3 regions of the Priestia aryabhattai genome follow, and region 1 is predicted to be linked to each of the others. Evidence: riboswitches for the same ligand, from Rfam matches in the RefSeq annotation. Region 1 holds a riboswitch; each other region holds the start of a gene.
The links. A riboswitch is a leader RNA that binds a small molecule or an ion and turns the genes downstream of it on or off. The one in region 1 is predicted to bind lysine.

Region 1 (4,292 bases):
TTATAAGATGTATGACACCTTTACACATTGCAACGTTTCAGTTTCATGTGTAAAGGTTATTAAAATAATAAGTCATTTTATTATTTTAATACGAAAGGTGTTAGCTATCATGAATACACATTTTCAATATCAACATCTAAAAGTTGTCCCGAAAAGGTGGTCTGAAAAAGAACTGCACATTCAACTGAATAGAATCAAACACAATTCTGAACTATCTACTATAGCAGCAGATCCGCTTTTTCATCTGTTAGAATGTACCCATTCAGGCCTTCAAACCAAACAAGAAATTATAGATTACATCCAAACCATTCCTAATCATCAACTTCCATCTTTTGTAACCCATTTAAGCAGGTTAATTCAGCGTATTTACTATATAGAAGCTGCCGATTACTCTAATCGTCCCCTCAAAGGTTATATGCTAGTTATGAAAAACCAACCCGCCTATATATCTCTTCATTTTGCTGATCAACTCAAATAAAAAAAGCTCTCTATTCAAAAGAATAGAGAGCTTTTTTTATTCGTACTTTTTCACTGTTACTTGGCATTCTTTTAAAGGGATAAGTTTCGACTTTTTCGTCCATTTATATCCTAACCAAACAATTAAGAATAAAGGAAGTCCGATATAAGAAACAAGTACACCGTACCAGTCAATCGAGTCACCCATAAACGCCGAATAGTTTTGGCCTAAAATAACAACGGCACATAAAATAAATGCAAAGATAGGGCCAAATGGGAAAAGTTTCGCATGATATGGAAGTTCACTTAAATCATGACCTTGAGCAACAAATGCTCTTCTAAAACGATAGTGGCTAATCGCAATTCCTAACCAAGCAATAAAACCAGACATACCAGAAGCGTTAAGTAACCATGTGTATACCGCTCCGTCTCCAAAAAATGAAGCACCAAATGCAAGTGTACCGACAAGTGCCGTTGCGATTAAAGCATTAACCGGAACGCCTCGTTTATTAACTTTTGCTAAGAACCTTGGTGCTTTTCCATCTTTCGCTAAGTTCCACAGCATACGCGTAGAAGCATACATACCTGAGTTACCAGCAGATAAAACGGCTGTTAAAATAACGGCATTGATAGCTGATGCTGCAAACGCCAGACCTGCTCGTTCGAATATTAGAGTAAACGGACTTACTCGCACGTCATCACTTGCTAATGAATCAGCTGTGTATGGAATAAGCATTCCGATAACAAAAATAGCTAAAATATAAAATAACAAGATGCGCCAGAAGACTTGTTTAACTGCGCGAGGAACCGTTTTTTCCGGATCTTCACTTTCTCCCGCTGCGACTCCAAGCAGCTCTGTTCCTTGGAATGAAAAACCAGCAGCCATAAAAATACCTAGTACAGTAAAGAATCCACCGTGAATGGGTCCATCACCAAGTGTGAAGTTTTTAAAACCTGGTGCTTCATTGTTAAAGATACCAAAAATCATCATAATACCAATAACTAAAAAGATGATAACCGTTACTACTTTAATTAAAGAAAACCAAAATTCAGATTCACCAAATCCCTTTACAGAAAGGTAGTTAAGCCCAAACATAATTAATAAAAAGAGGGCGCTCCATAAAATAGAAGAAGAGTTCGGGAACCAAAATTTCATAATAAGGGCTCCAGCGGATAATTCAGCTGCAATCGTAATAGCCCAGTTATACCAGTAGTTCCAGCCGAGAGCGAAACCAAAGGATGGATCTACAAACCGAGACGCATACGTACTAAACGAACCAGCTTCAGGCATATAAGCTGCGAGCTCCGCCAGGCTGGTCATCAAAAAGTAAACCATTACGCCAATGATAGCGTAAGCTAAAAGTGCTCCCCCAGGTCCTGCTGTGTGAATTGCTCCACCACTTGCTAGGAATAAGCCGGTTCCAATGGCTCCTCCTAATGAAATCATCGTTAAGTGGCGAGATTTCAACCCACGTTTTAATTCTTGCTGCTCTTGCATAGATAAATACTCCTTTCGAATGTACGGAAAGAGACGGAATAACATAAAAAAAGCCCGCAGTATATGTGCGCGCTTTTTAATCTGAAAACCGCGTCAACCTTCCGTGAAGATAGCTCTTCACATCACTCGCATGATGTGACAGTTCTGTTCCTGTTCGGAGACAGTCCCAGCTTAAATCAACCGAGAAGTGATCTAAACTTCGGCAATTTTTCCTTTCAAGCAACATCATCAATGTTCTCTGCATTTCCGTTACTTTACTATTAAAAACTGCGACCTCTACCTCATCGATTAGGATGAGGGTTTTTTATATTCAATTGACATAAAAGAAGTATATCAAATACTAAAACGATTGTCATTATAAAAAATAGATTCAGAAAATAGAAACATCTTTGAAATCTATCGAATCTATTTTGTAACGTATGGTATAATAAATATTGTTCTTATACTACATAAATATCCGAACGTACCACAGGGGGAGCCGCCGTGCTGAGAGTGAACAAATTGTTCAGACCCTTAGAACCTGTTAGTTAACGCTAGCGTAGGAATGTGGGAATAGTAGCATATATTTGCTTACTCCTGTGTAAACCGTTTGATATGAATGATTCAAAAACAGGGGTGAGAAACGTGAATAAAGCATTACCTTTACAAGCTAAAATTGAAATAGCTATTTTTGCAGCATTGGCACTTCTACTTGATCTTTTGCCTTCCCTTAAAATTGCAACGGCTGTGAGTATTTCGTTCTCCATGGTGCCCATTTTTATTATGTGCTTTCGCTGGGGAGTAAAAGGCGGGGCTCTATCTGGTCTATTATGGGGGCTTTTGCAGTTGGCAACAGGAACGGCTTACATTTTAACGGCGCTGCAAACATTTATTGAATATATTGTTGCTTTTGCTTTTATAGGTTTTGGAGGTATTTTTTCACAATCTATTAAAACAAATTTAGCTAACAATAACAGATCAAAAGCTTTTGTTTTAATTGTTTTATCCCTTATTATCGGCAGCTTCGCACGTTATTTCTGGCACTTTATTGCTGGTATTATTTTCTGGGGATCATATGCACCAAAGGGCATGTCCGCTCTGTGGTATTCTTTTTCAATGAACGGTATTTCAATGGTAGGATCACTAATAGCCTGCTTAATCATTCTTTCACTGTTGATTCCATCCGCATCAAGAATGATTGTAACTAAATCGCACTCATAATAAAAAAGACTAAATCTACCAAGATTTAGTCTTTTTTGTCATTTGTCACCTTTGTTTACACAAAAGTGTGTCAGGTTTGATAACATAGTTAGTGAAATATTCAAAAAACTGTTTTATGATAATCACCATATTCAAACGAGATAAGGGATTGATAGTATGCTACAGAAATGGATAACGAGCATAGGTTTAGATATTGGAACAAGCACAACCAAACTGATTGTAAGCAAGCTGTTAATAGCAAATGAACAAAATCAGTTTACGCTGCCAGGCTGTCAAATTATTGATCGTCGCGTAACGTATGCAAGTTCCATCTATACCACACCTATGGTAGACGACGTTGAAATCGATGTTCAAAGATTAACAGTACTACTAGAAAAAGAGTACAAAAAAGCAGGAATCTCCTTAGATCAAGTGGAGGCGGGTGCTGTCATCATCACAGGAGAAACTGCTCGGAAGCAAAATGCAGAAAGTATTGTTCACTATCTAGCCGAACATGCTGGGAATTTTGTTGTTGCAACAGCTGGTGCCGACTTGGAAGGGATATTAGCAGCAAAAGGATCAGGAGCAATCGAACGTTCTGCTGAAACAAATCAAGTAATTGCCAATATTGATGTAGGAGGAGGCACTGCTAACATCGCTTTATGTCAAAACGGAAAAGTGATAGAAACGTTTACACTGCATGTAGGTGGAAGGTTAATTCGTCTGAATTCAGAAGGTTTTGTAACCTACGTCTCGCCTTATTTAACTGAATTTTTAAAAAATAATTCCTTGATGCTACGAGAAGGCGAAAAAGCCACATTTGAACAGCTTTCATCTATCTGTCAATTACTAGCTGAAGAAACCTTGAATTATGTAAGAGCACTTAAAGAAACCTCTTCGCTGCTCGTTTCCCCTCATACAAGATTTTCTATCCAGCCAGAAACAATCATGGTTTCAGGAGGAGTAGGAGCAATGATGAAGAAACAAAAGCCAAAAACAGTGAAGGAAGTGGCCGTACACGGAGATATCGGTCCGTTGCTAGCGTATCATATTCAATCAATATACGTATCTCAAGCCGCTGAAACAACGCGCGCTACTGTAATTGGGGCCGGCATGCAAAATACAGAAGTTAGCGGATCAACCATATACATTGGGTCTA
Region 2 (4,292 bases), 210 kb from region 1:
CTTCGTAATTCGGAAGAGCCCCAATGACTGGCAAGAAGCCTGGAGTAAATGGTCGGAACCCTACCCTTGTTTCTAAGACTGTGCTTTCTGTTAAGCCGGGAGCAATTGATAAGGCCTTTGAAAAAATTTCATAAAGCCCCCCAGCCGTTACTCTCAAGTCATAACCCGTGTCGTTTTCATGTGTTGCTCCGATGACAATTTGACCTTGTTCAAACGAAAGAATATATTGGTCGCTTGGAGGCATCACAACAGGCCACTCTTTTGTATCTAAATCAGGAAGATGCAAGTGGACAATTTGCGCTTTTTGAAAGCTGGCTAAAAATTTCACTCCAAGAGGCTCTAGTAATTGATTTGCCCATGCTCCTGCTGTCACAATCGTTATACTTGCTAAAAGTGTTTGTTCATTTACGGAAACGCCCGTTACTTGATTATTTTCATAAAGAAGTTCTGCGTTTCCTTCTATTATTTTTGCACCGTTTTTCTTCGCTGCATTCACAAGTGCGCTTCGAAGAGCTCTTCCGTTAACGCGAGCGGCTCCACTAATATGAACTGAACTGTATTCTTCCGAAAGAACCGGAAACAAAGCCTGTGTTTCTTTAGCTGATAAACGTGTAATCTCGCCTATTTCGGGGGCTTCTTCCCGACGCTTATACGCTCGCTCTTCCATTTTTGCAAGCTTTTGTTCATCAGTGTGCAAGCTAATTGCTCCTACTCGCTTATATCCCGTATCCGTTTCTCCATCTTCTTCTAATTGCTGAATTAATGTTTGATAGTACCTGGCACCGCCTTTTGCTAAGCGGTACCATGCTTTATTTCGACGCTGTGAAAGCCATGGACAAACAATTCCTGCTGCTGCATCAGTAGCTTGACCAGCATCCTTGCGATCTATCAATGTCACATCTGCTCCTGCTTTTGCTAAATGATATGCTGTAGAAGCTCCAAGAATCCCAGCTCCAACTACGATGTATGTTTTCATACCAAAACACCCTTTTCTTTTCATTCTTCTAGTATTCTCATGCTATATGTATGCAATTTTAGCATAGCAAAAAAAGAAGCCACATACTAGGCGAAGCTATTTTTAGCCTATTTTTGGACCTTGCTGACTTTGACATATAGCTCCCTTCATCGTAAATAAAAGCGTTATAAGTTCTTTGACCGAGATTATAGTAGGGTGAAGCAAACCATAAATAGTGATAGTACATCTTTAACGCTGTGCTTACCGCTTTTCTATTATGGGTTCTGAATAAAAAGATAAAAGAATAAAACCACTATAATATGTAAATAAAAAGAAATAACCATTATTTTAAGGAGAGCGTATGCAATCTTCATTTGTATTATTTTTCATCATTCTTGGTTTACTATTTGGCAAGTGGCGGAGGTATCAAGAATACTATGCTACTTTGCTGTTTTGGATCACGGGGAATTGCTTTACGAAGTGCTGCTGTTTCATTACCGCGTATGGGTATTTCATCCTGTCGGTATTGATCATCTTTTTCTTCCGGATCACCTAATGGTTTCCCTTGGAATAGCTTTACTTATTTATCCGTTTGTCATACCGGTTTTTTTAGGAAGGTTGCCGCTGCATGTAAGCGGCGGCCTGTGGTGGATTCTTTTATGGGCGCTTTTATTTACTGTGATTGAGTTCATTGCTTATGTTAATCACAGTATCACTCATCATTATGGATGGTCGCTGCTGTGGTCTTTTCTCTTCAATATTGTCACGTTCTCACTCTTAGTGATTCATCAGAAGAAAGCGCTGGCTGCTTGGATTCTATCTGGAAGCTTCATAGCTTTCTTATTTATTTTTTTGATATTCCTATGCCTTAACTTTTCATTGACTAGACAGCGGAAAAGGAAATATAATAGGAATTACATTTAAATATAATTTTCCTCTCTGAGAATAGAGGTGCATGAAATCAAGAGTCACTTATTGGAGACTAATGGAGTCTGTGAAGATAAGTAAAAGGGATTTCGTGCCGAAGTATATAAACATCCATTGTGTTCATATACTGGTTCAGTATTGAATAAATGCTGAGCTGTCACAAACCATTTGGTTTGTGGAGAGCTATTGAAGAGATGTTGATGCCTAGAATGTAATAATACTTTATTATTATGAAACCAAGACGCGTGAACATCACTTCACGGGTCTTTTTTGTGTTTTTCTACTTACCATCAAAGTTCAAAGTTATAGTTGAATGATTTAAATGGAGGGATACGAATTATGTACTTACATGGAACAAGTAAAATTAACAACAGCAATCATTTAGAAATTGGGCAGTGCGATACGGTCGAGCTGAAAAAACAATACGGCACTCCCCTATACATCTACGATCAAGAATTAATTGAGACGAAATGCAAGGCCTTCCATTCAGCCTTTCAAAGAAGCGGATTTTCATATCAAATCGCCTATGCAGGGAAAGCATTTCTTTGTATGGAAATGGCTAGCCTTTTAACGAAGCTTGATATGTCATTAGATGTGGTCTCAGGAGGCGAATTATTTACAGCGCTTGAAGCGGGATATCCAGCTGAACGCATTCATTTTCATGGAAATAACAAAACGATTGAAGAAATTGAAATGGCCCTTGATGCGAATATTGGCTGTTTTGTTGTGGATAACTTCACCGAACTTGAAGTTTTACATGCCTTAGCAGCTGAGCGCAAACAGCAAGCAGCTATTCTTCTGCGTGTTACTCCAGGGATTGAAGCCCATACACATGAATATATTATGACCGGACAGGAAGACTCCAAGTTTGGATTTGGTCTTTCCAATGACCAAGCTATGAAAGCAGTAAGTTCTGCATTAGAAAAGCCTTACTATGATCTTTTAGGCATTCATTGTCATATTGGTTCGCAAATTTTTGAAGTAGATGGTTTTTCTCGCGCCATTGATATTTTAACTGATTTCTTATTCAGTATTCGTGATAAAATGGAATTTGAAGTAAAAGTTTTAAACGTAGGTGGTGGTTTTGGTATTCGTTATACCGAAAGCGACTCTCCTCTTCCGGTTGAGTATTATGTAGATGCGCTGACAGAAAAGCTAAGCCGCACGTTAACTGAACAGAATTATACCCTTCCGGAAGTCTGGATTGAGCCTGGAAGAAGCATCGTAGGAGAAGCAGGTACAACGCTTTATACAATTGGCTCAACTAAGGAGATTCCAGGTGTACGCAAATACGTAGGAATTGACGGCGGTATGACCGATAATATCCGTCCTGCCCTGTATGATGCAAAGCATGAAGCTGTCTTGGCTAATAGAGTGACGGATAAAAAAGATGAAACAGTATCAATTGCGGGGAAATGCTGTGAATCAGGAGATATGCTTATTTGGGATATCGATTTACCGCGCGTTAATCAAGGAGATTTATTAGCAGTATCCTCTACAGGTGCCTACAACTATTCAATGGCTAGCAATTACAACCGTATTCCGCGCCCTGCTGTTGTATTTGTAAAAAATGGAGAAGCTCGTCTTGCTGTAGAGCGAGAAACATACGAAGATTTGGTGCGGAAAGATGTAAAGCCAGTCGTTACTACGTATGCAATGAGCAAATGATAGCTGTTCTTGCGTAGTAAAGAAGCTATTGTTGTTTGGAGGAAATCTAACTATGATTTTAAGTGTATTTAAAACGTACAGATCATCGCTTATTCTGCTTCTCGCTATTTTAATTGGCGGGATAGCAGGATATGCTATCGGGCCCGATGTGGCAGTCGTAAAGCCCTTTGGTGATTTGTTTCTTAATTTAATGTTCATGATTATCGTTCCCCTTGTCTTTTTTAGTGTTGCTTCGGCGATTGCAAACATGAACGAAATGAAACGTCTTGGTAAAATTATGCTAGGTATTGCTGTTGTGTTTGTCGCCACTGCTGCTGTTTCAGCCGTTCTAGGCTTTTTAGGCGCATCCCTTTACAATCCGTTAAACAACGTAGATACTTCTGCCATTAAAGAATTAATGGGTGACAGTGAAAATACAGCTGAAAAAATGACGCTTTTAAATCAGCTTGTTAGTACATTTACTGTACCTGATTTTGTTCATTTATTTTCGAAAGAGCATATTTTACAATTAATTGTCTTTGCCGTCATTTTCGGTATTGCTACAACGATGGCTGGTAAAAAAGGACAGCCTATGGCGAAATTTCTGACTTCGGGTCAAGAAGTATCGATGAAGGTCGTTAAAATTGTGATGTACTATGCCCCAATTGGTTTAGGATGCTATTTTGCTACTGTAGTAGGAGAACTTGGACCAAAGATCTTACAAGGGTACGCTAGAGCATTTATTCTTTACTTATTAATTGCA
Region 3 (4,292 bases), on a different contig from region 1:
GAAAAGCAAAAGTATTAAAAAATCGAGTACGCTCCTACTTTACCGGATCTCATGACGGAAAGACGCTTCGACTTGTAAACGACATTGTCGATTTTGAATATATCGTCACATCTTCTAATTTAGAAGCGCTTATTTTAGAAATGAATTTAATTAAAAAGCATGATCCAAAATACAATATCATGCTTAAAGATGATAAGGGTTATCCCTTTATTAAGATTACAGCTGAAAAACAGCCCCGACTTGTTATTACAAGAAAAATAAAAAAAGATAAAGGAAAATACTTCGGTCCTTACCCTAACGTTCAAGCTGCAAATGAAACAAAGCGGCTTCTTGATCGCATTTATCCATTAAGAAAGTGCTCCACCATGCCAGACAGGCCTTGTTTGTATTACCATATCGGACAATGTCTAGCTCCTTGCGTAAAAGAAGTAAAAGAAGAGCAAAACAAACAAATTATTGAAAATATCACGCGGTTTTTAAATGGTGGATATGAGCATGTCAAAACAGAGTTAACCGAAAAAATGTTAAAAGCTTCAGAAGAACTTGACTTTGAACGGGCTAAAGAATATCGAGATCAAATTGCTCATATCGAAGCGACAATGGAAAAGCAAAAAGTAACGTTTAATGATTTTGTTAATCGAGATGTGTTTGGCTACTCTTATGATAAAGGCTGGATGTGTGTTCAAGTTTTCTTTATTCGCCAAGGGAAATTAATTGAGCGAGAAGTTTCTATGTTTCCTTTTTATAAAGAGCCAGAAGAAGATTTCTTAACTTTTATCGGTCAGTTTTATGCCAAAAATATTAAGCCAAAAGAAGTGATGGTTCCAGCAACGATTGATGCAGAGTTAGCTGAGAAATTAGTAGAAGTAGAGGTTCAGCATCCAAAGCGAGGCAAAAAGAAAGAATTAGTAGAGCTTGCGTGCAAAAATGCAAAAATTGCGCTCGGTGAAAAATTCTATTTAATTGAACGAGATGAAGAGCGCACGGTTGGCGCAGTTGAACGGTTAGGAGAAGAGCTTGGAATTGCCGCTCCTTATCGGATTGAAGCATTTGATAACTCAAATATTCAAGGGACAGATCCAGTTTCTGCGATGATTGTTTTTGTTGATGGGAAACCGGAAAAGAAAGAATATCGCAAATATAAAATTAAGACCGTACAGGGACCAGATGATTACAGTTCCATGAAAGAAGTAGTTCGCAGACGGTATTCCAGAGCGTTAAAAGAAGGTCTTCCGCTTCCAGATTTAATTGTCGTAGATGGAGGCAAAGGGCATTTAGCTGCGGTGCAGGACGTTCTCGAAAACGAATTGGGACTTTTAGTGCCTACAGCAGGTCTTGTCAAAGATGATAAGCACAGAACCTCCAATCTGATGATTGGTGAGCCTCCTCAAATCATACCGCTTGAACGCAATAGTCAAGAATTTTATTTGCTTCAGCGAATTCAAGATGAAGTTCACCGCTTTGCGATTACCTTCCACCGTCAAGTGCGCTCTAAGTCCGCTTTTCAGTCCGTTCTGGACAACATTCCAGGAGTGGGAGAAAAGCGTAAAAAAGCTTTGTTAAAGCATTTTGGTTCCGTGAAAAAATTGAAAGAAGCAACGGTTGAAGATATTCGAAATTCAGGTGTTCCTCAAAACATCGCTGAAAAAATTTATGAAACATTGCAAAAATAGTCTTGAAATAATAGAAAATGTTTGATAAGCTATTAACTAATTTCATACGACACTTCATCAAATGAAGTGAAGATAGAGGTGCAAATTTAATCAGTACGTATCAGGAAGGGTATGAGCCCTTATGAATGATGCGGAAAGGGAAATTTGCCGAAGTGAACATTACCTCATAGTAATGATTGCTGGTTCTGCGTTGAATAAACGTAGGATTGTCAAGATGTAGATTCTTGGAGAGCTATCTCACGGCAGTGGACGGTTATGTTTTATAATTTTCGTTCGTTAAGCAATGAGAGCTCATCTCATTGCTTTTTTTATTGTCTGAGTAAAAAAATTTAGCTTCTCATCATCCTGCATATGCAAATTTATTGAAAAGGAATGAACAAAATTATGGCATTAATCGTTCAAAAATTTGGTGGAACATCTGTTGGTTCTGTTGAACGTATTCAACATGTAGCAAACCGTGTTATTCAAGAAGCAGAGCGCGGTAACCAAGTAGTCGTTGTTGTATCCGCAATGGGCAAAACCACAGATGCACTGGTGAAATTAGCAAGTGATATTACGGACAGTCCAAGCAAACGCGAAATGGATATGCTTCTTACAACTGGAGAACAAGTGACGATTTCACTGTTAACGATGGCTCTTCAATGCAAAGGGTATGAAGCAACTTCGCTAACAGGTTGGCAAGCTGGCATCCAGACGGAAGCAGTTCACAGCAATGCACGAATCCAGCACATTGACACGACTCGTATTCAACGTCAGTTAGATAGCGGACGAATCGTAGTAGTAGCTGGATTCCAAGGCTGTTCAGAAGATGGAAGCATTACAACATTAGGTCGAGGCGGCTCTGACACGACGGCAGTAGCTCTTGCCGCGGCACTAAAAGCTGCAAAATGTGATATTTATACAGATGTAACAGGAGTGTTTACGACAGATCCGCGCTATGTAGAAGATGCTCGTAAGCTTCACTCTATTTCATATGACGAAATGTTAGAATTAGCCAATTTGGGAGCAGGGGTGCTGCATCCGCGTGCTGTTGAGTTTGCAAAAAATTATCAGGTACCGCTAGAAGTACGCTCAAGCTTAGAAAACGAGAATGGAACGATTGTTGAGGAGGAAGTTTCAATGGAACAAAACTTAGTCGTAAGAGGAATTGCGTTTGAAGATAATATTTCACGGGTGACAATTGAAGGGTTAAACAACGAGTTACAAACTCTTTCTACTATTTTTACAGCATTAGCAAAAGAACAGTTAAATGTGGATATTATTATTCAAAACGTAACGGCTAATAATCGTCTATCCATCTCATTTTCTATTAAAACCGTAGACGTAGAAGCTGCTCTTGCTGTCTTAAAAGAGTATAAATCTACTTTAGGATATACGCGTATTGAACATGAAAGCAGCCTGGCTAAAGTATCAATTGTCGGATCCGGTATGATTTCTAATCCAGGTGTTGCAGCCGAAATGTTTGAAGTACTGGCAGGAGAGAAAATTGAAGTGAAGATGGTCAGCACGTCTGAAATTAAAGTATCTACAGTTGTACCGCATGCTGATATGGTAAAAGCTGTTGAGACGCTTCACGTAGCATTTGAACTAGAAGAGCAGCAAGCAGTGCAAGTATAAAGAATAGAAAAAAGACGTGGTATCTCCACGTCTTTTATATATAAGTATTTCTTACTTTTTATAACGCTCCGCACGTGTTTCGGTAGGTAAGATATCTTTTCGATCCCACTGCACGGAAATCAGCACTTTTCCGTTCTTTTCTTTAGGCGTTAAATAGGCTTCTGTTAGGCAGTTGTTTTGCCGCTGAATCTGTTCGGCTACAAATCCTGACTCAAGATGAAACGAACAAGTTTCCTGCTGAAATCTTTTGCTGACTACATCACCTGATAATTCAAGCTCTAATGAGTATTTATCTTTTTTTGCAAGCGTCAGTGTTCCCCAGGAGGCTGCTTTAAAAAAAGCGATGATTTCATCCATTGTATTTAATGGATATTTACGCGCAAGGTGTTTTCCTGCCCAGTATGAGATCGTATTCGTTTCGTCTCCAAGAAGCTCTGGAATTAAAACGTCGCGCAAAAGGCTGTATCCGAAATATGGAACGTGATCAAGAGCTCTCCCTGTTTCAGCTGCGACATTAGGTTCTGATGTTTCCATCGTCTCTTCAAGTTCTTGCTGTGATTCTGTTTGTAAATTGCTCATGCTTTCCCCTCTTTCTTTACTACTATTATATACAAATCTAAAAAACCTCTCACGCATTTTTTTGATAAATTGTAAGAGGATCTTTATTATGGTAAAAAGAGTTATATGTAAAGATGAAAAAACCATAAAACTCCTTTTAAAAGGGTACTTTTACCTGTGTAAATGTTTTGTGAACTTGTTTACAATAAAAGCATAAAGTAAACGCTTACTTAATTGTGGCAAGCAATAATATAATAGAAAGAAAAAATCTTTAACATCAATGTAGTAAGCGTTAACAAATTTAAAATTTTATAAATTTATATTTTATAGAAGATTTAAATATCTTGCCTTGACGCTCTTAATCGATGGGAGTAAAATTAACCTGTCACATACTTTATTAGGAAATGCAAAGGTTTTCATTTCCTGTATTCACGATTAATCTAT

Region 2: another riboswitch for lysine. It lies ahead of lysA (diaminopimelate decarboxylase); the one in region 1 lies ahead of M3225_RS11390 (amino acid permease).
Region 3: another riboswitch for lysine. It lies ahead of M3225_RS05685 (aspartate kinase); the one in region 1 lies ahead of M3225_RS11390 (amino acid permease).

Annotation. Positions count from the first base shown of each region.
Region 1 is NZ_JAMBOQ010000002.1:874,936-879,227, forward strand. Features, by position in the region: gene M3225_RS11380 (GNAT family N-acetyltransferase) at 1-6, shown strand, start outside; gene M3225_RS11385 (hypothetical protein) at 110-478, shown strand; gene M3225_RS11390 (amino acid permease) at 515-1,954, opposite strand; lysine riboswitch at 2,057-2,241, opposite strand; TPP riboswitch at 2,416-2,516, shown strand; gene thiT (energy-coupled thiamine transporter ThiT) at 2,549-3,154, shown strand; gene M3225_RS11400 (ethanolamine ammonia-lyase reactivating factor EutA) at 3,311-4,292, shown strand, end outside.
Region 2 is NZ_JAMBOQ010000002.1:1,085,400-1,089,691, forward strand. Features, by position in the region: gene M3225_RS12530 (NAD(P)/FAD-dependent oxidoreductase) at 1-976, opposite strand, end outside; gene M3225_RS12535 (hypothetical protein) at 1,424-1,879, shown strand; lysine riboswitch at 1,894-2,076, shown strand; gene lysA (diaminopimelate decarboxylase) at 2,222-3,550, shown strand; gene M3225_RS12545 (dicarboxylate/amino acid:cation symporter) at 3,603-4,292, shown strand, end outside.
Region 3 is NZ_JAMBOQ010000001.1:1,094,024-1,098,315, reverse strand. Features, by position in the region: gene uvrC (excinuclease ABC subunit UvrC) at 1-1,673, shown strand, start outside; lysine riboswitch at 1,739-1,916, shown strand; gene M3225_RS05685 (aspartate kinase) at 2,058-3,290, shown strand; gene M3225_RS05680 (YslB family protein) at 3,342-3,869, opposite strand.